Regions from separate parts of the Brevibacillus sp. NPDC003359 genome, predicted to be linked through region 2. Evidence: a T-box and tRNA genes for the amino acid it is inferred to sense, from the RefSeq annotation. Region 2 holds a T-box; the other holds one or more tRNA genes.
The links. The T-box of region 2 lies ahead of serS (serine--tRNA ligase). A T-box ahead of a tRNA ligase gene usually reads a tRNA of that ligase, here a tRNA-Ser.
Positions count from the first base shown of each region.

Region 1: it has a tRNA-Ser gene. The T-box ahead of serS (serine--tRNA ligase) is inferred to sense a tRNA for this amino acid. The anticodon was not compared.

Region 1 is NZ_JBIAOR010000001.1:1,792,030-1,802,422, forward strand. It holds gene ACFYU8_RS08370 (ABC transporter permease) at 1-1,101, opposite strand, end outside; gene ACFYU8_RS08375 (ABC transporter ATP-binding protein) at 1,126-1,827, opposite strand; gene ACFYU8_RS08380 (hypothetical protein) at 2,047-2,220, shown strand; gene pdxK (pyridoxine/pyridoxal/pyridoxamine kinase) at 2,391-3,218, shown strand; gene rarD (EamA family transporter RarD) at 3,290-4,198, opposite strand; gene ACFYU8_RS08395 (EamA family transporter) at 4,487-5,395, shown strand; gene ACFYU8_RS08400 (DinB family protein) at 5,544-6,011, shown strand; gene ACFYU8_RS08405 (glyoxalase superfamily protein) at 6,008-6,376, shown strand; tRNA gene ACFYU8_RS08410 (tRNA-His) at 6,457-6,532, opposite strand; tRNA gene ACFYU8_RS08415 (tRNA-Leu) at 6,550-6,636, opposite strand; tRNA gene ACFYU8_RS08420 (tRNA-Val) at 6,646-6,721, opposite strand; tRNA gene ACFYU8_RS08425 (tRNA-Glu) at 6,808-6,881, opposite strand; tRNA gene ACFYU8_RS08430 (tRNA-Ser) at 6,886-6,978, opposite strand; gene thiM (hydroxyethylthiazole kinase) at 7,836-8,645, opposite strand; gene ACFYU8_RS08440 (hypothetical protein) at 8,611-9,153, opposite strand; gene ACFYU8_RS08445 (RtcB family protein) at 9,437-10,393, opposite strand, start outside.
Region 2 is NZ_JBIAOR010000031.1:15,035-25,427, reverse strand. It holds gene ACFYU8_RS31110 (D-alanyl-D-alanine carboxypeptidase family protein) at 1-823, shown strand, start outside; gene pdxS (pyridoxal 5'-phosphate synthase lyase subunit PdxS) at 929-1,813, shown strand; gene pdxT (pyridoxal 5'-phosphate synthase glutaminase subunit PdxT) at 1,824-2,399, shown strand; T-box leader at 2,529-2,753, shown strand; gene serS (serine--tRNA ligase) at 2,807-4,087, shown strand; gene ACFYU8_RS31090 (hypothetical protein) at 4,326-4,508, shown strand; gene aceB (malate synthase A) at 4,505-6,112, shown strand; gene aceA (isocitrate lyase) at 6,139-7,428, shown strand; gene ACFYU8_RS31075 (YcdB/YcdC domain-containing protein) at 7,591-9,105, shown strand; gene ACFYU8_RS31070 (RNA polymerase sigma factor) at 9,151-9,687, shown strand; gene ACFYU8_RS31065 (YcdB/YcdC domain-containing protein) at 9,674-10,393, shown strand, end outside.

The DNA.
Region 1 (10,393 bases), on a different contig from region 2:
CCGCTCTAAAATCGACATGATCATTGTATTGACGATCCCGATGGTTGCGACGAGCAAGGAGATTGCGGCGATTCCTCCGAGGACCATCTGAATCACGAAGAAGAAGTTATTGATGGTTTCCAGCTCACGTGCAGGCGACCATACTTCAAAGCCCTTTTCCTTCAACGCTTTGACGACACCCTCGACTTTTTCACGAGACTCTACCTTGACTGTAATTCTGTCAAATTCAAATGTATCCTTTTTGGCTTTATCACGTGAGCGGCGCGATGCACCCTCTTCGACTTCGTCACCTCGACTGCGCGTGACCCACTCGTTCAGCTCTTTCACAACGTTAATCGGTACATAAACCGCTGCAGACGAGTTACGTTCTTCAGACTTCTTTAATTGACCGACAACCTTCACACGTAGTTCTTTTTTCTCGTATTTCGGTTCATCGTCGATGCGATATTCTCGTGACAAGATGAGAGTCCCTGCTCTGTCTACGAGATTGAAGGCCAGTGCTTCTCCGCCCCCGATATCAGGCGGCGGCATGTTGGACATTTCATTACGACCGCCTCCGGCCTTTCTTCGCCGCTCCTCGCGCTTTTCCTTTTCTACGTCGCGCATTTCTCTGGATACATCGAAAGCAACAACTATCTCTTGTGGTGCCCCTGTCAGATAGCTCCCTTTTTCAATGTCATTTTTACGATAGGCAGCCGACTCATTCACATCAACCCCAATAAGCTGTACGTGACCTTCTCGTCTACCCACCTTAAGCTTCGCTTGCTCACGCAATTCTTTTATCGGCATAACTGCCTGAATGCCAGGAATCTTTTTTAATTCCTGCACCGCTTGCATATTCAGCTTCTTGACTTTATCCTCTGGCACATCAATCCATTCGCCATTTTCCTCGTACCAACGCAATGGCTCGACGTCCATCTCTGTCAAGTTCCCGAAGTTCTCCAAGCTTTTTACTGCACTTTCCTTAAGCCCTAAACTAAGTGCCATCATCGCGACGATTGCAGCCGTTCCGATCATGACACCAACCGACGTGAGGGCTGTCCGCAGCTTCATTCGCCACAGATTCCTCCAGACGATGCGAAAAGAATCCATTACTTTCACTGTTTGTTCACCTCATACCCTCGCCTACGCTGGTCTTGTCTTTTTTTGTACAACCCGCCCGTCCTGGAGATAAATGACGCGGTCGGACTGTTCCGCTACTTCCTGCTCATGGGTAACGATGATGAACGTAGTCCCATTTTCCTTGTTCATTTCTCTCATTAATAGGAGAATCTCTTGTTCTGTCTTCGAGTCCAGGTTTCCCGTCGGTTCATCCGCCAAGATGATGCCTGGCTGATTGACGAGCGCTCTCGCAATACTAACACGCTGCTGTTGTCCACCACTAAGCTCATTGGGTCTGTGGTCGATACGACCTTCTAGCCCTACACGGTGTAGGATTTCCGTTGCTTTCGCCCGACGTTTTTTCTTGCTTTCGCCCGCAAAAATCAAGGGAAGCTCTACGTTTTCCAACGCTGTCAGATTTGGGAGCAGATTGTATGACTGGAAGATAAAGCCCATATTTTTACGGCGAAACATGCATAATTCGTTTTCGCTGTAACTGGAAATCTTTGCTCCGCTAACCATGACACTCCCTTCCTCCGGCTTGGTCAAACCCGCAAGCAAATTCAAGAGCGTAGACTTGCCTGAACCCGACGAGCCGCACAGAGCCACGAATTCTCCCTGGTTGATATGAACGTTGATATCAAACAGCACGGGCACTTTAATTTTTCCCGTTCCGTAGCTGTGATTGACCGCTGTCACCGTCAGCTCTCCTGTTGAATTGACCATCGTTTGTCGCACCTCATTCGTTCTTTCAAAATGGAAGCTTTCGTAAACATCACATATTAAAGACGTAACATTTCGCAAAACGTAACGCTCTTTCAGAAACAATTTACGATTTACAGAATAACCATATTTTCTTCAAAAATATGTAACAGCTATGTAACCTTTTGCAGCCCGTTACGTAATACAATGTAGATGTCAACAAACCATGGAGGGTCGAAGAAGATGACTATCTATCGCTTTTTATTTGAAACAGCAACACGCAGATGGGTTGAAATCATCAAGGCACCCAGTATGTTTGAGGCAGCAAAGCAAGCCAAACAACTTGCAACCAAGCGTTCCAAGTCCATGTCCACTACCATAAGCTTCTCTTTCCACCACGCTGCATCTCAAGCATAAATGCACACATACATAAACCGCTTTCCCACTACGGGAGGCGGTTTTTATATTTTGGGGATATTATTGACAGCACGGATTTCTTCCTCTTTAATATAGAGAGAGGCAATACAGCGCATGACAGTATAGATCCGCTTCGATTGTGCAGCGGTATACAAAGGGAGATAATCACAATGACCATGAAGAAAGCACTCACCATTGCAGGTTCCGACACCAGCGGCGGAGCTGGTCAGCAAGCAGACCTCAAAACGTTTCAGGAGCTTGGTGTTTTCGGGATGACCGCCCTCACCGTTATCGTAGCCCAAGATCCACATAACGAATGGTTTCACGAAGTGTTTCCGATCGATGTCGGGATCTTGGAAAAACAAATCGAAACCGTACTTTCCGGAATTGGCGTAGATGCTGTAAAAACAGGGATGCTCGGAACCACTGAACTGGTTGACCTCGCTACCCGTAAAATAAAACAATACGATTTGAAAAATGTTGTCGTTGACCCTGTGATGATCTGTAAGGGTGCAGATGAAGCACTCCATCCAGAAATTGCAGTCAGCCTGCGTGAAGTCTTGCTCCCACACGCGACAGTTGCGACTCCTAACCTGATCGAAGCTGGTATTCTCAGCCAAATGGGCGCACTGAAAAGTGTCGATGACATGAAGGAAGCGGCGAAGCGCATCCACGACTTCGGCACCTCTTATGTCGTTGTAAAAGGCGGCAGCAAGCTTCAAAGCGGCAATGCCGTAGATGTTTTCTATGACGGGAAAACGATCGAGGTATTGGAATCAGAGCGTTTTGAGACGAGCTTTACTCATGGCGCCGGCTGCACGTTCTCAGCTGCAATCTGTGCTGAATTGGCAAAAGGAAGCTCTGTGCACAACGCAGTAGCTGTCGCAAAAGAATTTATTACCGAAGCGATTCGCCATTCGTTTGCGCTCAATAAATATGTGGGACCTACTAATCACGGTGCGTACCGCATGAAAAAGCACGGCGAAGCGATTTTCTAATCACGTGTTGGTAAGCAAAAACTCCTGACCATATCCGAGTCTTTCTCGGCGGGTCAGGAGTTTTCTTATGTTTACGCTTGTTTTTTGATGGCGACCTCATGTTTGATTGGGGCAACTTTTCGATTCATGCGCACGGAAGACACCGTAAATACGATGAGCGCAGACCAGATGAATCCAAAGCTGATGAGATGTGTTTGGGTGAAAGTCTCACCGAACAAGAAAACAGCTGATAGTAGCGATATTGTAGGTGCCAAGTATTGAATGAAGCCCACAACGGAAAGTGGGAGTCTAGTCGTTGCTTGGGCGAACCAGTAGAGCGGCATAGCAGTAGCTATCCCGGCCAGCGTCAACAACAGGAGTTGCCACCACGCTAATGATGTCATCGTCTCCGTCCCATTGACCTGTAGCATCAACAGATAACCGAAAGCAATGGGCGCCACAAACAGCGTTTCCCAAGCCAGCCCGATCATCGCTTCCATCCGGACGACCTTTTTCGCCAGACTGTAAAAAGCAAAGGTCACGGCAAGCGATAGAGAGACCCATGGAATCTCACCATACTGGAAGGTGATGAACAAGACTCCAAAAGCGGCGAGTATAAGCGCGAGCCATTGCCCGGCATGTAATTTTTCTTTTAAGAAAATGACTCCAAGCAGTACGGTGATAAGAGGATTCATGTAGTAGCCAAGACTCGTTTGCATGACTTGATCATTATTCACTGCCCAGATAAAAATGAGCCAGTTTGCACTGATCAGCAGTGAACATATCGCTAATGCTCCAAACATTTTCAAACCAGTAACCGCTCTCCACATACTGCGCCAGCGTTTCGTTACCTGGATAATGATTGCGACAAAAATAATCGACCAGACGATTCGATGGGCGAGTATCTCCCATGCCCCCATTGCCTGAAACAGCTTCCAATAGAGCGGGAGTAACCCCCAAGCCAAATACGCCACTGTTGCGTAAATAATCCCCTGTCTCATCCTTGCTCCTCCAAGTGTTTCGCCTTCTCTTTTTCTATAGACGACTTTTTGAACTTCTTCTCTATGGAGTAGTGTAACGGAAATATGAAAAAACAGCTATGTATTCTCACCAAGTATAAGGGGTCCTTTACACTTTCGTTCGTTACCATATTACCAATGCATGCAGCTAGCTAATTACCTTAGTAGCACAGTGAAGTATAGACAAAAATTTTATTGTACCACTTTTATAGCTGTAGTACAATAGTCATTATTCTTCCGAGTTTAGTCATACGAAAGGAACTTTTACTTATGACATACTGGCGATCTATCTTTTTAGTTTTACTTGGTGCATGTAGCTACGGTGTTCTCTCGATCTTCATGAAGCATGCTTTTCAACTCGGCTTTACACCATTCGAAATGAGCGGGAGCCAATTGATTTTTGGCGGCTTGATCATGACAGTCATGGCCATCTTTTTCTCCAAGCAACGGTTTTCGTTCAAGTATTTGTTGCTTTTGGCACCAGCCAGCCTCATGATGGCCTCAACCAGTCTTTTTTACCATCAGGCTGTTAGCCGAGTCTCTGCTTCACTCGCAATCGTTCTCCTCTTTCAGTTTACCTGGATCGGTGTCTTGCTGGAGGCGATTGTCGATCGCAAATGGCCGACCGCTGAAAAATGGGTGTCTCTGGCTATGCTTGGAGCAGGGACGGTTCTTGCAAGCGGCCTGGGCGAAAGTGGCATTCAGAGCGTAGACATGGTGGGATTGATCTTCGGTCTGCTGTCTGGCGCGACATTTGCCCTGGTTATTTTCTTCAGCGGGCGAATTCTCCCTGGCATGGACCCCTACTTACGAAGCGCGATTTCGATTGGCATGGCAGCCCTGATGCTCTCGATCATTTATCCGCCCACTTTCCTGGTAAATGGTCAACTTCTGCATGGTCTGCTGCCGCTCGGTCTTTTAGTTGCGATCTTCGGTTCGGTCATCCCGATTTTCTGTTTGGCTGTCGGTGTGCCGCGGATCGGCAATGGACTGGCCACCATTTTAAGTGCAGTCGAGCTGCCTACAGTCGTGCTCTTGTCGAGCTTCGTGCTTCAAGAGACTGTCTCTCTCCCTCAATGGGGTGGCGTGTTTATGATTCTCGCTGCCATTTGTGTACCGCAAGTAAAATGGCGGAAACTATTCTCCCCTTCTCGCGCCCTCGAGCAGGAAAGAATGTAACGCAGTTTCCTATACACAGCGTATAAATGGCGTGCAGACGAGCTGATTCTGCACGCTTTTTTTGTTGCTACACCCCTTCTTATAGAAGGAAGGTAGATTCTCTCGCTCGAATGTATTTGCAAAGACTGCCACGCAAAGGGGAAAAGGTATGGAAGAAAAACGTCATAGGGTGCTATTCCAGCAGCTAGAGGATTATCGACAGGAGACATTAAAAGCAATCGATGGTTTGACGGATGAAGATGTGAACCTCATACCCGATAGTTTCTCAAACAATATCTTGTGGAATCTGGGACATATCTATCTCGATCAGTATTTATGGATTGCCCACCTTACAAAAGAAACGATCCCGTTATCCCCTGGCTTCAATGAATGGTTTAACTTCGGGACAAAACCTGCTGACTGGGATACCCCACCACCAAAACTCGCAGTGCTCGTCTCCCTTTTACAAGAACAACCTCAGAAGATACAAGCCGCTTACAAGGATCGATTAGAAGAAGAGTTTCCCGCAACTGAATCCGGCATGCATACGATTGCACAAGTGCTTGTCCGAACGATTTTTCACGAAGCGTTGCATCTCGCATCAATCAACACAATCCGGAGGTTTCTAGGTAAATGAATCAGACGATAACTCCTATTTTTCGTATGTTTGACGTGGATAAGGCAAGAGAGTTTTATGTAGACTTTCTAGGTTTTCAGGTTGATTGGGAGCATCGATACGAGGATCATTTTCCTTTGTATATGCAAATTTCGTCTCCATCGTGCACGATCCATCTGTCCGAGCATCACGGGGATGCTTGTCCTGGCTCAGCGATTCGCGTGCAGGTTGAGAACATTGAGCTTTTTCATCAGTCACTGGTGCGTCAAGGATACAAGTTCGCTTGTCCTGGTCTGGAGGAGACGCCGTGGGGAACGCGTGAAGTGAGCGTGACCGATCCTTTTGGCAATCGCCTTCACTTTTATCAACCTGTCGATCATTCGTAAACGAATACAAAGAAAGCCCAGCAGAAGTTCCTTTACAGGAGCCACTGCTGGGCTATTTCATTTTACTTTTTCATTATAAATGGGGCGATCGATGGGACTTGAACCCACGAGTGCCGGAGCCACAATCCGGTGCGTTAACCCCTTCGCCACGACCGCCATGTATAGGGTTTGTTTGGTGCGGTCGAGAGGACTTGAACCTCCACGGTGTTGCCACCACTAGAACCTGAATCTAGCGCGTCTGCCAATTCCGCCACGACCGCATATAAAAATGGTGGAGGCTGACGGGATCGAACCGCCGACCCTCTGCTTGTAAGGCAGATGCTCTCCCAGCTGAGCTAAGCCTCCAGATACCCCACAAAGTGACGCCAATACAATGAAGCATATTCCGAGTACTTTGCGGGGGCCCCGGATTACTATACGGGATGTTTAAGTGACCCGTAGGGGATTCGAACCCCTGTATGACAGCGTGAAAGGCTGCTGTGTTAAACCGCTTCACCAACGGGCCAAGATGGCGGATGGAGTGGGATTTGAACCCACGAGACGATTCGACACCGCCTACACGATTTCCAATCGTGCTCCTTCGGCCGCTCGGACATCCATCCATCGTGCCTGTAAGCGTTCGCTTCGGCAAGAATTAATCTATCATATTTACAACATGATTTCAAGTGATATTTTGATAGTTTTCCCCTTGTTCGACCTTCGGGTAGAAAAAAGGGAGATTGCCTAAAGCAACTTCACTTTCTGTTTAATATGATACAAGTAGTATCCCTTTACAAAACGGAGTGATGTCAGTTGTCAAAAAGAAATCGCCGTTCAGGAGGCTTGCCCTGTTTGTACGGAAACTGGTGTGGGCCTGGATGCTCCGGGCCAGGTGCGCCGATTGATGACGTCGACAGATGCTGCAAGCGGCATGATGATTGCTATCGAAAGCACGGCTATTTTTCTTGTCATTGCGATCAGGAGCTCGTGCGCTGCCTTCGAAATAAAGTAAACAATTCGACGGAAAAAGGGAGAATGGCCGGACTCATCTCGAATTTTTTCTCTCGTACAGGGTGCTTTCCCAACAATCCTCGCTAATTTATTCTGAATCATTCTCCTTGTCAGTTTTCATACAAAAAACAGTAACAACTTGGACATGAATCAGACATAATTCCCTTGTTTTTCCTTGTATTTTTTTGGTACTCTATTGAATGTCCAAGGAGGGTACGCAGCGTGGAATTGCACATACGAACAGACGCCAGTGTGGCGCTGACGTTAAAGAGAGAAATTATATGTCATGGTATTTCCCGTTTTTATGTCCGTCCATACGATGAAGATCAAGTAGAATTTATATTCCTAGCACTATCAGAGCACCAGAAGAAGCTGCTGTCTTATTCACTACGAAATTACAGCTACTGTCTAACATATCTAGCTTAATCGTTCTACGGCCATTTTTATTCCCCTTTTTCAAGGGGAATTTTTATTCTTTTTTTTCGATGTACCCAAAACGGCGCACTTCGTCTGGTGTCAAGTTATGCAACGCATTCAAAAATTCGATTTGGAAACTGCCAGGACCTGCTCCCGCTGCTTTTTCTGCTGCCAGCTGCGCAGCAACACCGTAGCATACCAATGCCGCAGCTCCTGCAATCAGCCTGTCTTTTGCAACGGCTGCAAACGCTCCCATAACAGATGTTAACAAACAGCCTGTTCCGGTCACCCTTGTTAAGATTGGATGACCATTATGGATCGAGTAAGTCGTTTCTCCATCCGAAATCACATCGACCTTGCCTGTAATTGCGACAATTGTCCTTAGCTTTTGCGCTGCTGTTCTCGCTAGGTCCGCGACATCTCCTCCCGCTTCCTTCGCATCTACACCTTTAATCTCCCAGCGCTCCCCGATGACATTAGCAATCTCGGCAGCATTTCCTCTAATGAAGGTAAGGTCGAGTTCCTGCGCAAGATGTTGACTTGTCTCGGTTCGGTACGATGTCGCTCCCGCTCCCACAGGATCAAACAAAACAGGCACTCCATGCTGATTCGCCGATTTGCCTGCGATCAGCATCGCTTCTATCTCATGCTCATTCAATGTCCCTATATTCAATACAAGAGCTCCGGCGATCTTTGCCATGTCTGCCACCTCTTGTTTGGCATACGCCATGACAGGTGATGCACCAAGGGCTAACAAGCCATTCGCTGTAAAGTTTGTGACAACTACGTTCGTCATGTTATGCACAAGTGGATTATCTTCTCGCACTTTAATTAGTAATTGCCCGATTGTCTCCAGAATCATGCTCGTTACCCCTTTCCTCTTGAACGACGACTCGTGGAATCATCTTGTACACCTCGATGACTTCTCCTAATATAGAATGCTCTTGCATGACGCCAATGATGATATAGGAGTGTTTTAAGATAGGTAGTTCGCGCATGTCAGCTACGATTTTCCACGTTTTCCCATCATCATCCGTCACGCTAGCACTGAAGGAGACTCTTCCCGCCCCTTCCTTCAAGATGTCCACGGCATCAAGGACCCCACATAGTTTCATCCGATCATCTGGATGCATGATCCGGTTTTCCTCGACCCATTTCAGCTTCATTTCTTCTACTTTTAATGTTTTCCATCGATCAAGGAACTCCCAATCCTTGGAATGCGGAAATATATGCTTCGTTTGCTCAAGGAAGGTGTTGTACTCTCCGTGAAGCTGATCTACATAATCATCTACATCCTCAGAAATCACACGAATCGAATCCTCTCCGCATGTCCGGATGTGGTGAGCCAGGTATTTGAAGGACTCGATCATGTCAAAGTTCCCCCAACCCCAGGCCTGTTCGCCGAAAACTCCCCCCCGGGTTCGGCATTTTAGGCAGGTGAAGTAATAGTATGTAGGCATATCTGTTCCCCTATCTCCCCTATTTTGTCTCTCTTTTGGTATCGGTTGAGGAAGCCAAGCAATTTATGTTACATTCGAACCTATTTTTTGAAACTTCTCATGCAATTTGTTCACAATTTAACTTCTATTATTTAGTGTAAGTTAAATCACAAAAGGTGGCTCCCCCCAAAATTTTTCAGGAAGCCACTCTTCATTATACTCCTTTTATGGCAATTAGAGGATTACATTTTGCGACGACAGATGCAAGATTTGCTCCCACAACTGAATCGATGATTTGATCTACATCTTTATAGGCTTGCGGGCACTCATCAAGGATGGAAGCGAGCGAACGGTGATTCACCATGATCTCATCTTCCTGTCCCACACGCATTGCCTGTTCGAATTGATCGATGGTCACTAGTTCCTTGGTTGCCTTGCGAGAACGGGCACGTCCTGCACCATGGCAGATCGAATAAAAGTTTTTGGCTCCGGCATCCGATCCGACCATGATATAGGACGATGTTCCCATAGAGCCTGGGATCAAAGCTGGATGTCCCGTTTCACGGTAAGCCTTCGGATTTTGGAAATGACCTGCCGGCAACGCCTTCGTCGCTCCTTTTCGGTGGACGAGCATCGGTGTGTTGCGGTGGAATTCTTTCAAGGCGTAATTATGCATCAAATCATACAAGACTGGCGTACGCATCTCACTTCCGAATACATCCTGAAACGCCTTCTCCACTGAAAATCCGATCATATGCCGATTCGTTACCGCAAAGTTCAGAGCGGAGTACATCAAATTCAAATACTGTTGCCCTTCCTCGCTTTGGATCGGGGCATATACCAAGCTCGGCTCGGGATTCGTGATCCCCCACTTGTACATGGCTTCCTTGTAGCTTTTGGTATAATCACGCCCTAGCATTGCCCCCCACGCCCGTGAGCCGGAATGAATCATGATGACGACCTGGCCGTCGAAAAGTCCCCACGCTTTCGCAATCTCCCGGTTCTCCTCCGCGATCTCGAGATACTGGATTTCAATAAAGTGGTTACCGCCCCCCAAAGTTCCCAGTTGGCCCCACGCACGACTCCAAGATTTTTGTGGGATTTGCTCAAGGAAAGAATGGTCGAATTCAAATGTGTACTTTTCCACATGCGAGAAAGAACGACTTAGTGT
Region 2 (10,393 bases):
AGAGCTTGGTATGAAAAATACGATGTTTGTCACTTCTACAGGTTTGCCAGCTGATGAGTTGGGCCCGTATTCAGTGAAAACCGATCAAGCAGAAAATCTGATGTCGGCACGCGATTCGGCTATCCTCGCACGTGCTCTGATCCGTGATTTCCCTGAGGCATTGGAAGTTTCCAAAAAAACAAACTTCACATTCCGAACAGGTACCCCACAAGAGTGGAGCAAGAAAAGCTTCAACTGGATGCTGCCTGGTCTGATTAGCTCCTATCCGGGCGTAGATGGATTGAAAACAGGGCATACACTTGCAGCGGGCTATTGCTTTACAGGGACGGCTGTTCGTGACAACATGCGTTTGATTAGTGTAGTAATGAATACAGATAGCAATACAAAGCGTTTCGCGGAGACCAGAAAACTGTTTGACTACGGTTTTAACAATTACAAACTGACGAAACAAATGGACAAGAATGTACCAGTTAAAGGGTTTGAAATAGCCCCTGTGAAAAACGGTGTAGAGGTAACAGTTCCAGCCGTTACAGGTAGCGAAGTAAATATGATTACAAAGATCGGTACCGAAGCAAAATTCACACCAACGGTTACCTTCCAGGATCTGACCGCGCCAATTACGCAAGGACAGGTTGTCGGTAAGATCGTATTGAAAGAAGAAGGCATGAAGGATACGGATTATTTGCAGCCTGAAGACGCGACAAAAGCAGGTGTTGATGTAGTAGCGGGACAGGCAGTAGAGGAAGCCAGCTGGATTCGTCTGTTCTTCCGCAGTATTATAGAATTCTTCAGCAATTTGTTTAGCAGTGGAACAGGAAATTAAATAACTATTGTTTTCCCTTACATCTATCGTTTACAATGACGGTAACAGGAACCATAACACCGCATAACAGTTTCGGTTCTGACTCATGATGTAGGGGGTAATGACATGGTACAAGTAGGAACATCCCGCGTTAAAAGAGGTATGGCTGAAATGCAAAAAGGCGGCGTCATTATGGACGTCGTAAATGCTGAACAAGCAAAAATTGCAGAAGCAGCGGGTGCTGTTGCTGTAATGGCTTTGGAGCGTGTACCGTCTGACATTCGTGCAGCTGGTGGAGTTGCGCGTATGGCGGACCTTAGCATTGTAGAGGAAGTACTGAATGCTGTTTCGATCCCTGTTATGGCAAAAGCTCGTATCGGTCATTTTGTTGAAGCGCGTGTTCTTGAGTCTCTGGGTGTAGATTATCTCGATGAGAGTGAAGTACTCACTCCAGCAGATGACTTGTACCATATCAATAAAAAAGAGTTCACTGTACCGTTTGTATGTGGCGCCCGTGATCTGGGTGAAGCCCTCCGCCGTATCGGAGAAGGTGCATCCATGATCCGCACAAAAGGTGAGCCAGGAACCGGAAACATTGTAGAGGCTGTTCGTCATATGCGCACGATGATGTCCCAAATCCGCAAAGTGCAAGCTATGTCCTACGATGAATTGATGGCAGAAGCCAAAAACCTGGGTGCCCCATACGAACTGCTTGAAGAGGTACACAAAACAGGTAAGCTGCCAGTCGTAAACTTCGCAGCAGGTGGAGTAGCAACACCAGCAGATGCTGCCCTGATGATGCAATTGGGCTCCGATGGCGTGTTTGTAGGCTCTGGTATCTTTAAATCAGAGAATCCAGAGAAATTTGCTCGCGCGATTGTGGAAGCGACTACCCACTACACCGATTACGAACTGATTGCTCGCGTATCCAAAGGTTTGGGTACAGCAATGCCGGGAATCGAAATCTCCAAAATTCGTGAAGCTGATCGCATGCAAGAGCGCGGCTGGTAAGGTGAGTAGCATGAAAATCGGCGTACTCGCTCTACAAGGAGCTGTAGCAGAACATGTACGAATGCTAGAAGAAGTTGGTGCCACAGCCGTCCCGGTCAAAAAAGTAGAAGAACTGGATGACCTCGATGGACTGGTCATTCCCGGTGGAGAAAGCACCACGATTAGCAAGCTGATGCACAAGTACGGATTCATGGAGGCGGTTCAAGAGTTCGGTAAGGCGAACAAGCCGATCTTCGGAACTTGCGCAGGAGCGATTCTTCTGGCCAAACGGATTCAAGGACAAGACGATTGCCATTTAGGCCTGATGGAGATCAAAGTAGAGCGAAATGCCTTTGGTCGCCAAAAAGAGAGCTTTGAAGTCTTGATGCCTGTTGCGGGTGTGGCGGCAGATTATCCGGCAGTGTTCATCCGGGCACCGTATATAATGGAAGTCGGAGAGAACGGTCAAGTCTTGGCCAAGCACGAAGACAAGATTGTTGTCACCCGAAGCGGTCACTATCTGGCAGCAGCCTTTCATCCAGAATTGACCGAAGATACAAGACTGCACAAATACTTCCTCGACATGGTCAAGGAATACAGAAGCTAGTTGTAATACCAGAAGATCGGCCGTAAAAAAGGTGCCGATCTTCTTTTTTTTCTGTAAAGATCGAGGCGGGCTTCTCTTTACATACGTATAGAACCTGTAGTACAGTTAACAATAATAGTATTCATGAATGAGAATGCAATGATGAGAACAAGTACTTCACAAGAGCCAGGCCTAGAGAGTCGGTGGTAGGTGCAAACCGATCCGGTTAGGTGAAGGAATCCATCTCGGAGTGGCAAAGGAACAACAACTTTGCCCGGAACCGTCCCGTTATGACGGAAGAGTGGGCATATGCATGAGGATTGCTGCATATGTCAACGAGGGTGGCAACGCGGGTATACAACACTCGTCCCTTACCAGGGGACGGGTGTTTTTTGTTTTTTTTCAATACGATTCGGAGGGATTTACACATGTTGGACGTAAAAGTATTACGCCAGGATTTGGAAGAAGTAAAACGCCGTTTGGCTTACCGCAATGAAGATATTTCTGCGTTGGATCAATTCGTAGAAGTAGATGAAAAGCGTCGCCAAATCATCCAAGAAGCAGAAGCGCTGAAAAATAAGCGTAACACGGTATCCGAGCAAGTAGCGGTTATGAAACGCAATAAGGAAAATGCAGACCATCTGATCGCTGAAATGAAAGAGGTAAATGAGCGCATCAAGGCTTTGGATGAAGAGCTGCGCCAACTGGATGAACAGCTGGAGTTCATTTTGCTGAGCCTCCCGAACCTGCCGCACGAAAGCACGCCGATCGGTACGACAGAAGACGATAACGTGATTGCCTGGACATGGGGAGAGCCACGTGCATTTGACTTCGAGATTAAGCCTCACTGGGAGCTGGCTAGCCAAGCAGGCATCCTCGATTTTGAAGCGGCGGCAAAAGTAACAGGAAGCCGTTTTGTTTTCTATAAAGGGCTGGGCGCACGTCTGGAGCGCGCACTGATGAACTTCATGATGGATTTACACTCGAACGAGCATGGCTATGAAGAAGTGATCCCGCCGTATATCGTCAACCGTACGAGCATGACGGGAACTGGTCAATTGCCTAAGTTCGAAGAGGATGCATTCAAAATTGAGGGACCAGATTACTTCCTGATTCCAACTGCAGAGGTACCGGTCACCAATATGCATCGTGATGAAATCATGGATGGAGTGGATCTCCCTCGCTACTACACTGCATTCAGCGCATGTTTCCGTTCGGAAGCGGGTTCTGCTGGCCGTGATACGCGTGGTTTGATTCGTCAGCATCAATTCAACAAAGTTGAGCTGGTGAAATTCGTGAAACCAGAAGAGTCTTATGACGAACTCGACAAGCTGGTGAAAAACGCTGAAAAGGTGCTTCAATTGCTTGGAGTGCCATACCGTGTCCTGAGCATGTGCACAGGTGATCTCGGATTTACGGCTGCGAAGAAATTCGACCTGGAAGTTTGGATTCCGAGCGGCGGCACATACCGTGAAATCTCGTCTTGCTCGAACTTTGAAGATTTCCAAGCGCGCCGTGCCAATATCCGTTTCCGTCGCGATACGAAATCGAAACCGGAATTTGTGCATACATTGAATGGTTCTGGTTTGGCGATTGGACGTACAGTAGCAGCGATCTTGGAGAACTACCAAGAGGCAGACGGAACAATCATGATTCCAGAAGTTCTTCGTCCGTACATGGGCGGAGTTGACAAAATCGCGCCGAAGTAATAAGCGAGAGATTTAGAAAGCAGCTCTTGATCCATACGGGTCAAGGGCTGTTTTATATTGTGTACTAATACAGAGGTATTTTTTTAAAAACGTGTTGCACTGTATCAATCTCTGTTATATAATAAGAACAAATTTTAAGAATGTTGTTTTAATACAGAAATGGAGGAATGGAGAATGGACTGCTATCGGTGTGAAGGAAACGGAGAACAAAATTGCCCAAGATGTGGAGGCGTTGGTCATGATGACAACGGAGCGGCTTGCCACAATTGCTTGGGGGATGGGCATGTATGCTGCAGCCATTGCAGTGGCAGCGGATATCAGGAGTAAGGACATTTTTTTGTCACTACTGTTATATAATAAAAACATTTTTATTGATCTGTACCATAATAACTTTGGAGTGAGGGAGGAGGAGCTGTTTTGACTACCGTACCAACGAATCCATATCCGCTGGAGGTTCAGATTTCAGGTGAGATGCACCCCGGTTATCAAGATATCCTGACACCAGAAGCGATTCAATTCGTGATGAAGCTGGAGCAAAGGTTTGGCGACAGACGACAACAATTGTTGGCCAAACGCGTGGAGCGTCAATTGCAGATCGATGCAGGTCAACTGCCCGATTTTCTACAGGAAACAGCGGACATTCGTAAAGGAGATTGGACTGTTGCTCCATTGCCCAAAGATTTGCAAGACAGACGGGTGGAGATTACGGGACCTTCGGGTGACCGGAAAATGGTCATCAATGCACTGAACTCGGGTGCTCGGCTTTTCATGGCTGACTTTGAGGACGCGAACTCACCAACCTGGGAGAACACCATCCAAGGCCAAATCAACATGAAGGATGCGGTCCGCCGCAATATCTCTTACATCAGCCCGGAAGGCAAGTCATACTCCCTCAATGAAAAGACAGCGGTTTTGATCGTGCGTCCGCGTGGCTGGCATCTTGATGAAAAACACATCCGCCTCGACCAAAAACCGATTTCCGGAAGCTTGCTTGACTTCGGACTTTACTTTTACCATAACGTAGAAGCCCTCATGGCTAATCAGACAGCACCGTATTTCTACTTACCGAAATTGGAGAACCACCTAGAAGCTCGTCTTTGGAACGACGTCTTTCTTTTCGCGCAGGATGAATTAAATATTCCACGTGGCACAATTCGTGCGACCGTATTGATCGAAACGATTCTCGCAGCTTTTGAGATGGATGAGATTCTGTACGAGTTGCGTGAGCATAGTGCGGGACTGAATTGCGGACGTTGGGACTACATTTTCAGCTATATCAAAAAACTGCGGAATCAGCCTGATGTGATTACACCGGATCGTGCGCAAGTGACCATGACGGTTCCGTTCATGAAAGCATACACCACGCTGGCTGTGAAGACTTGCCACAAACGGATGGCGCCCTGCATTGGCGGAATGGCCGCACAAATTCCGGTGAAAAATGACCCGGTACAAAATGCAGAGGCCATTGCCAAAGTGCGCGCTGACAAAGAACGGGAAGCGTACGATGGACATGATGGGACTTGGGTTGCTCACCCTGGGCTAGTGCCGGTAGCCATGGAAGTGTTCGATCGCTTGATGAGAGAACCGAATCAAATCTGGTACAAACGTGAAGACGTAGACGTATCTGCTAGTAAACTGCTGGCAGTCCCAGAGGGCACAATTACAGAATCGGGTGTCCGCACGAACATTAGCGTGGGCTTGCAGTACATCGAGGCTTGGTTGCGTGGATCCGGGGCGGTGCCGATCAACAATCTGATGGAGGATGCGGCTACAGCGGAAATTTCACGGGCACAGGTCTGGCATTGGATGCGTCATCGTCACGGAGTCTTGCAGGATGGTAGAAAGGTGACAGAAGGCTTGGTGAAGCAGTGGCTGAGTGAGGAATTGCAAGCGATCAAGCAAGTAATCGGCCAGGAGAAGTACGAGAACAGCAAGTATCCGATTGCTGGTGATCTTTTCTTGCAATTAGTAACGACAGAAGATTTTGAAGACTTCCTAACTGTACCGGGCTATCGCTATTTGTAAAAATAAAAAGAGTGGGGGAAATGAAAATGACGAAAGTAAGCAAGCAAGAAACGATTCAACAGATGGAGCAAAGCTGGCAGGGTGAGCGGTTTCAGGGAATTACACGTCCGTATACGGTAGAGGATGTCGTTCGTTTGCGCGGTTCCGTACAAATCGAACATACGCTGGCTCGTCTGGGAGCAGAGCGACTGTGGGACCTCTTGCATACTGAGCACCATATTAAAGCGTTGGGGGCTTTGACCGGGAATCAAGCGATTCAGCAGGTAAAGGCAGGATTAAAAGCGATTTATTTGAGTGGCTGGCAGGTAGCGGCCGATGCCAATCTGTCTGGTCAGATGTATCCTGATCAAAGCCTCTACCCGGCAAACAGTGTTCCACAGGTCGTAAAAAGAATAAATCAGGCATTGCAGCGGGCGGATCAGATCGATCAATCAGAGGGCGGTACAGAGACGAATTGGTTTGCACCAATCGTAGCAGACGCAGAAGCGGGCTTTGGTGGGCCATTGAACGTCTTCGAATTGATGAAGGGTATGATTGAAGCGGGTGCAGCTGGGGTGCATTTTGAAGACCAGCTGGCTTCTGAGAAAAAATGCGGTCATATGGGCGGAAAGGTACTTATTCCGACGCAAGCAGCAGTGCGTAATCTGATTTCTGCCCGATTTGCTGCAGATGTGATGGGAGTCCCGACACTTATCGTGGCACGTACCGATGCCAATGGCGCTTTCCTGATCACCAGCGACATCGACGAGCAGGATAAACCATTCCTGACGGGTGAACGAACAGCAGAAGGATTCTTCCGTTTGCGTGGTGGATTGGATGCGGCGATTGCCCGTGGACTGGCGTACGCTCCCTATGCAGATTTGATCTGGTGCGAGACTTCTGAGCCGAATTTGGAGGAAGCACGCCGTTTTGCAGAAGCAATCCATGCCAAATATCCGGGCAAGCTGTTAGCCTACAATTGCTCTCCTTCTTTCAACTGGAAAAAGAAGCTGGATGAACAGACCATCGCTCGATTCCAAGAGGAGATCGGCGAGATGGGCTACAAGTTCCAATTTGTCACGCTTGCTGGCTTCCACTCCCTGAATTACAGCATGTTTGAACTAGCGCGCGGCTATCGTGACCGCGGAATGGCTGCCTACTCTGAATTGCAGCAGGCTGAGTTTGCCAGCGAAGTACATGGCTATACGGCGACCCGCCATCAGCGTGAAGTGGGTACCGGGTATTTCGATGAGGTTGCGCAGATTATCTCGGGCGGTAATTCTTCGACGACAGCATTGAGCGGGTCAACGGAAGAGGAGCAATTCGCTCATAACTAAAAAAGATACAAGAAAACCTTGCTTGTACAGTAAGGTTTTTTTGTTTTGTTCCGTAAATTTGTTTTTCTGGAAAGTGTAACCTTTTGAATGTTTTTACGAATAAGTCAATGTACAAAAAAGATCACGCAGCATCCACGTAACCAATAAAAAGGAGAGTAACCTATGAAGAAAACAATTTCGCAGGCGGTTTGTATGATGGGAGCCATGTGTGTGCTGGTCTCAACACCTGTAGCGTCAGCCCAGCAAGGAGAGTATCTGGCAGCAGCAAATCAAGCAAATATAGCGGATGATGTCATGAAAAAGGTAGAGGAATCACTAGCTAAAGCCGGGAAGCTATTACCGTATCTCAAGGAGTATACGTTCAAAACGGTAACGGTTGATAAAGAGAGGGCCAACATCATCTTTGTTCAGCTTAGAAAAGAGAAGGACCAAGAAAAGCCAATGGTAAACATGCAATTTGAAGCGAACTCTGGGAAATTAATTAATTTCAGGCTCGACGAAAAAACACAAGACGGAAAGATACCAACGTGGAAGGAGTCGAAAGAAAAGGCAACTGCTTTTTTGAAAGAGTGGTACGGTGCAGATATGGATGGTTATCAGCTTAATCCAACCTTTACGGAACACCACGGTGTTGTCTTTTCTAAATCAATAAACGGTTTACTGTATCCGAATCTGAGTGTAGGTATCGAGCTCAATGCCAAAGGGGAGGTTGTGTCCGGTGGTTCCGTTCATGTACCGGATTCCGAATTTTCCTACGAGACCCCTTCATTCGAAAAGACCTCTTTTCCCCAACCAAAAGAAGCATTGTCAAAGGAACAAATGACAAAAACAGTTGCTTCCCACTTGAAGTTGACCTATTGGGCAGATAAGAAGCTGCTTACGTATGAGCCCATGTTTTCAGGGTATCTGGATGCAACGACAGGGAAGCCCTTGGACGTTCCACAACAGAAGTATAACCTGACAGGAGAACTCATTAAAGTTACGCCGCAAGCTAAAAAACTGACAGCAAAAACAAAAGAGGACGTTTCCGCTTACGTGAAACAGGAACATAACGTAGACATAAAAGCAGGGGAATGGGAGGAAGAGAGTTTTCCGAAAACGGGGGTCAAGGCATTTATATGGAAGGAAGATACAGACGATGAAACTGAAGTAAAAGTAATGGAGAAAACAGGAGAGATTCTGTCCTTTTCTAAACAAGTACCGAGAATAGAGAAAAATAGTATGACGAGGGAAGAAGCACGCGCGCGAGCCATCAAGGAAATGGAAAAATATGTACCAACTGATATGGGGGAAATGATGGAAATCAGTGATACAAGTGATCTGAAAGGAGAGGAACGTGGGAGATTCCAATTTGAATTCGTCAAGATGCATCAAGGGATACCCGTAAACGACAGAAGCTTCTATGTCTGCATCGTAAACGGAAAGGTCACGAGTATGGGAACGACCAGCGAAACGGATTTCGTCGAACAGTTACCTGATCTAAAGGCAGGAGTCACTGCAGAACAGGCAGCTCAGGAATACCTGAAGCAATTTCAACTGGAGTATTTTTATCCTGAAAATAACGGGAACCAAGCGGTCTTGGTATACAAACTAGCGAGCGAGTATAGATGGTTCGATGGTCAAATAGATGCATCTACTGGAAAAATTATTCAAGATGAGGATAAAAAAACCGACTGATCTTGATCAAGGATCGAACAACATACGGGAAAGGAGGATGTGCGCATGGATGACGACCTCAATCAAAAAATGAGAAGTATCTATCAACAACACTACCTGGCTGTTTACGGTTTCTTGTTCCATTTCACCGGAAGCCAGAATGAAACCGAAGATTTGACGCAAGAAGTGTTTACCCGTGTAGTGAAGGTACTGCCGACTTACGATGGACGAGTAACTGTAAAGACTTGGCTGTTCTCTATCGCGAAGCATATTGCCGTCGATCATTATCGCAAGCAGAAGCTGTATGAACTGGTTTCCGAAAACTGGTTGACACGGTTAACAGCAAAACACGGGATACCAGAAGTAGAGTTGGATTATAAGGAAGAAATGCGGGAGATCAAAGATGCGTTACAAAGACTGAAGCCATCATATCGCATGGTCGTCATCCTGCGCAGTATAGAAGGGTACAGCATCAGGGAGACGGCGGAGCTTCTGGATATTTCGGAGGCGAAGGTGAAGGTCATTTATCATCGGGCTCTGAAAAAATTACAGCACTACCTGAAGGATTCGTTGGAAGGGGGAGTTCCACATGAGCTGGCATGAAGAAGAGCTGGAAAACCGACTGAGACGATTAAAGGAAACGGAATCGCCTCCTCGACTGGAATATATCAGGGAGACAGAGCGACGTTTAGAAATTCAAACCAATCGACTTAAGCGACGCATTCATTTTCAGCGTTTAGGGAATCGTGTGGCTGGTGTTGTTGCAATCGTGCTGTTGGGAGGATGGGTGTCCACGGAGAGTGGGCAGCAGAGCCTTCATACATTGTGGAGCTATACAATGAAGCATGAGCAACCCTCCTCGACCTTTATTCCCGCTCCCACTTTCGAATCTGCCCAGCCGTCGCCGGCCACACCTCCACCCACAATTACGAGGAAAGAGAACACGATCATAAATAGACCTGTCACAACAAATCGTTTCGAGAAGACAACCAAGCCCTTAGAACAAAAACAACCGCCAGCGAAGACTATGCCATCCGTTTCCACTTCGCAGATAAAGCAGCCTGTAACCGTAACGAATACAGCACCAATACCTCCTGCTGTGAAAAAAGCAGAAGCTTATGTGCAGGAGATGCTAGGGGAAGAAGGGATGCATTATCGGTATAATCCATCACAGTCAGATTTAAAAAGTGGAACGGTAGGATTTAGTCGGATTATTCATGGCATTCCAGTATATGAAGCAAGCTATACGGTTGAAATGAATGGTGACGAGGTATCACGGTTTCAAATCTCTCAGCAATCAGACCAAATC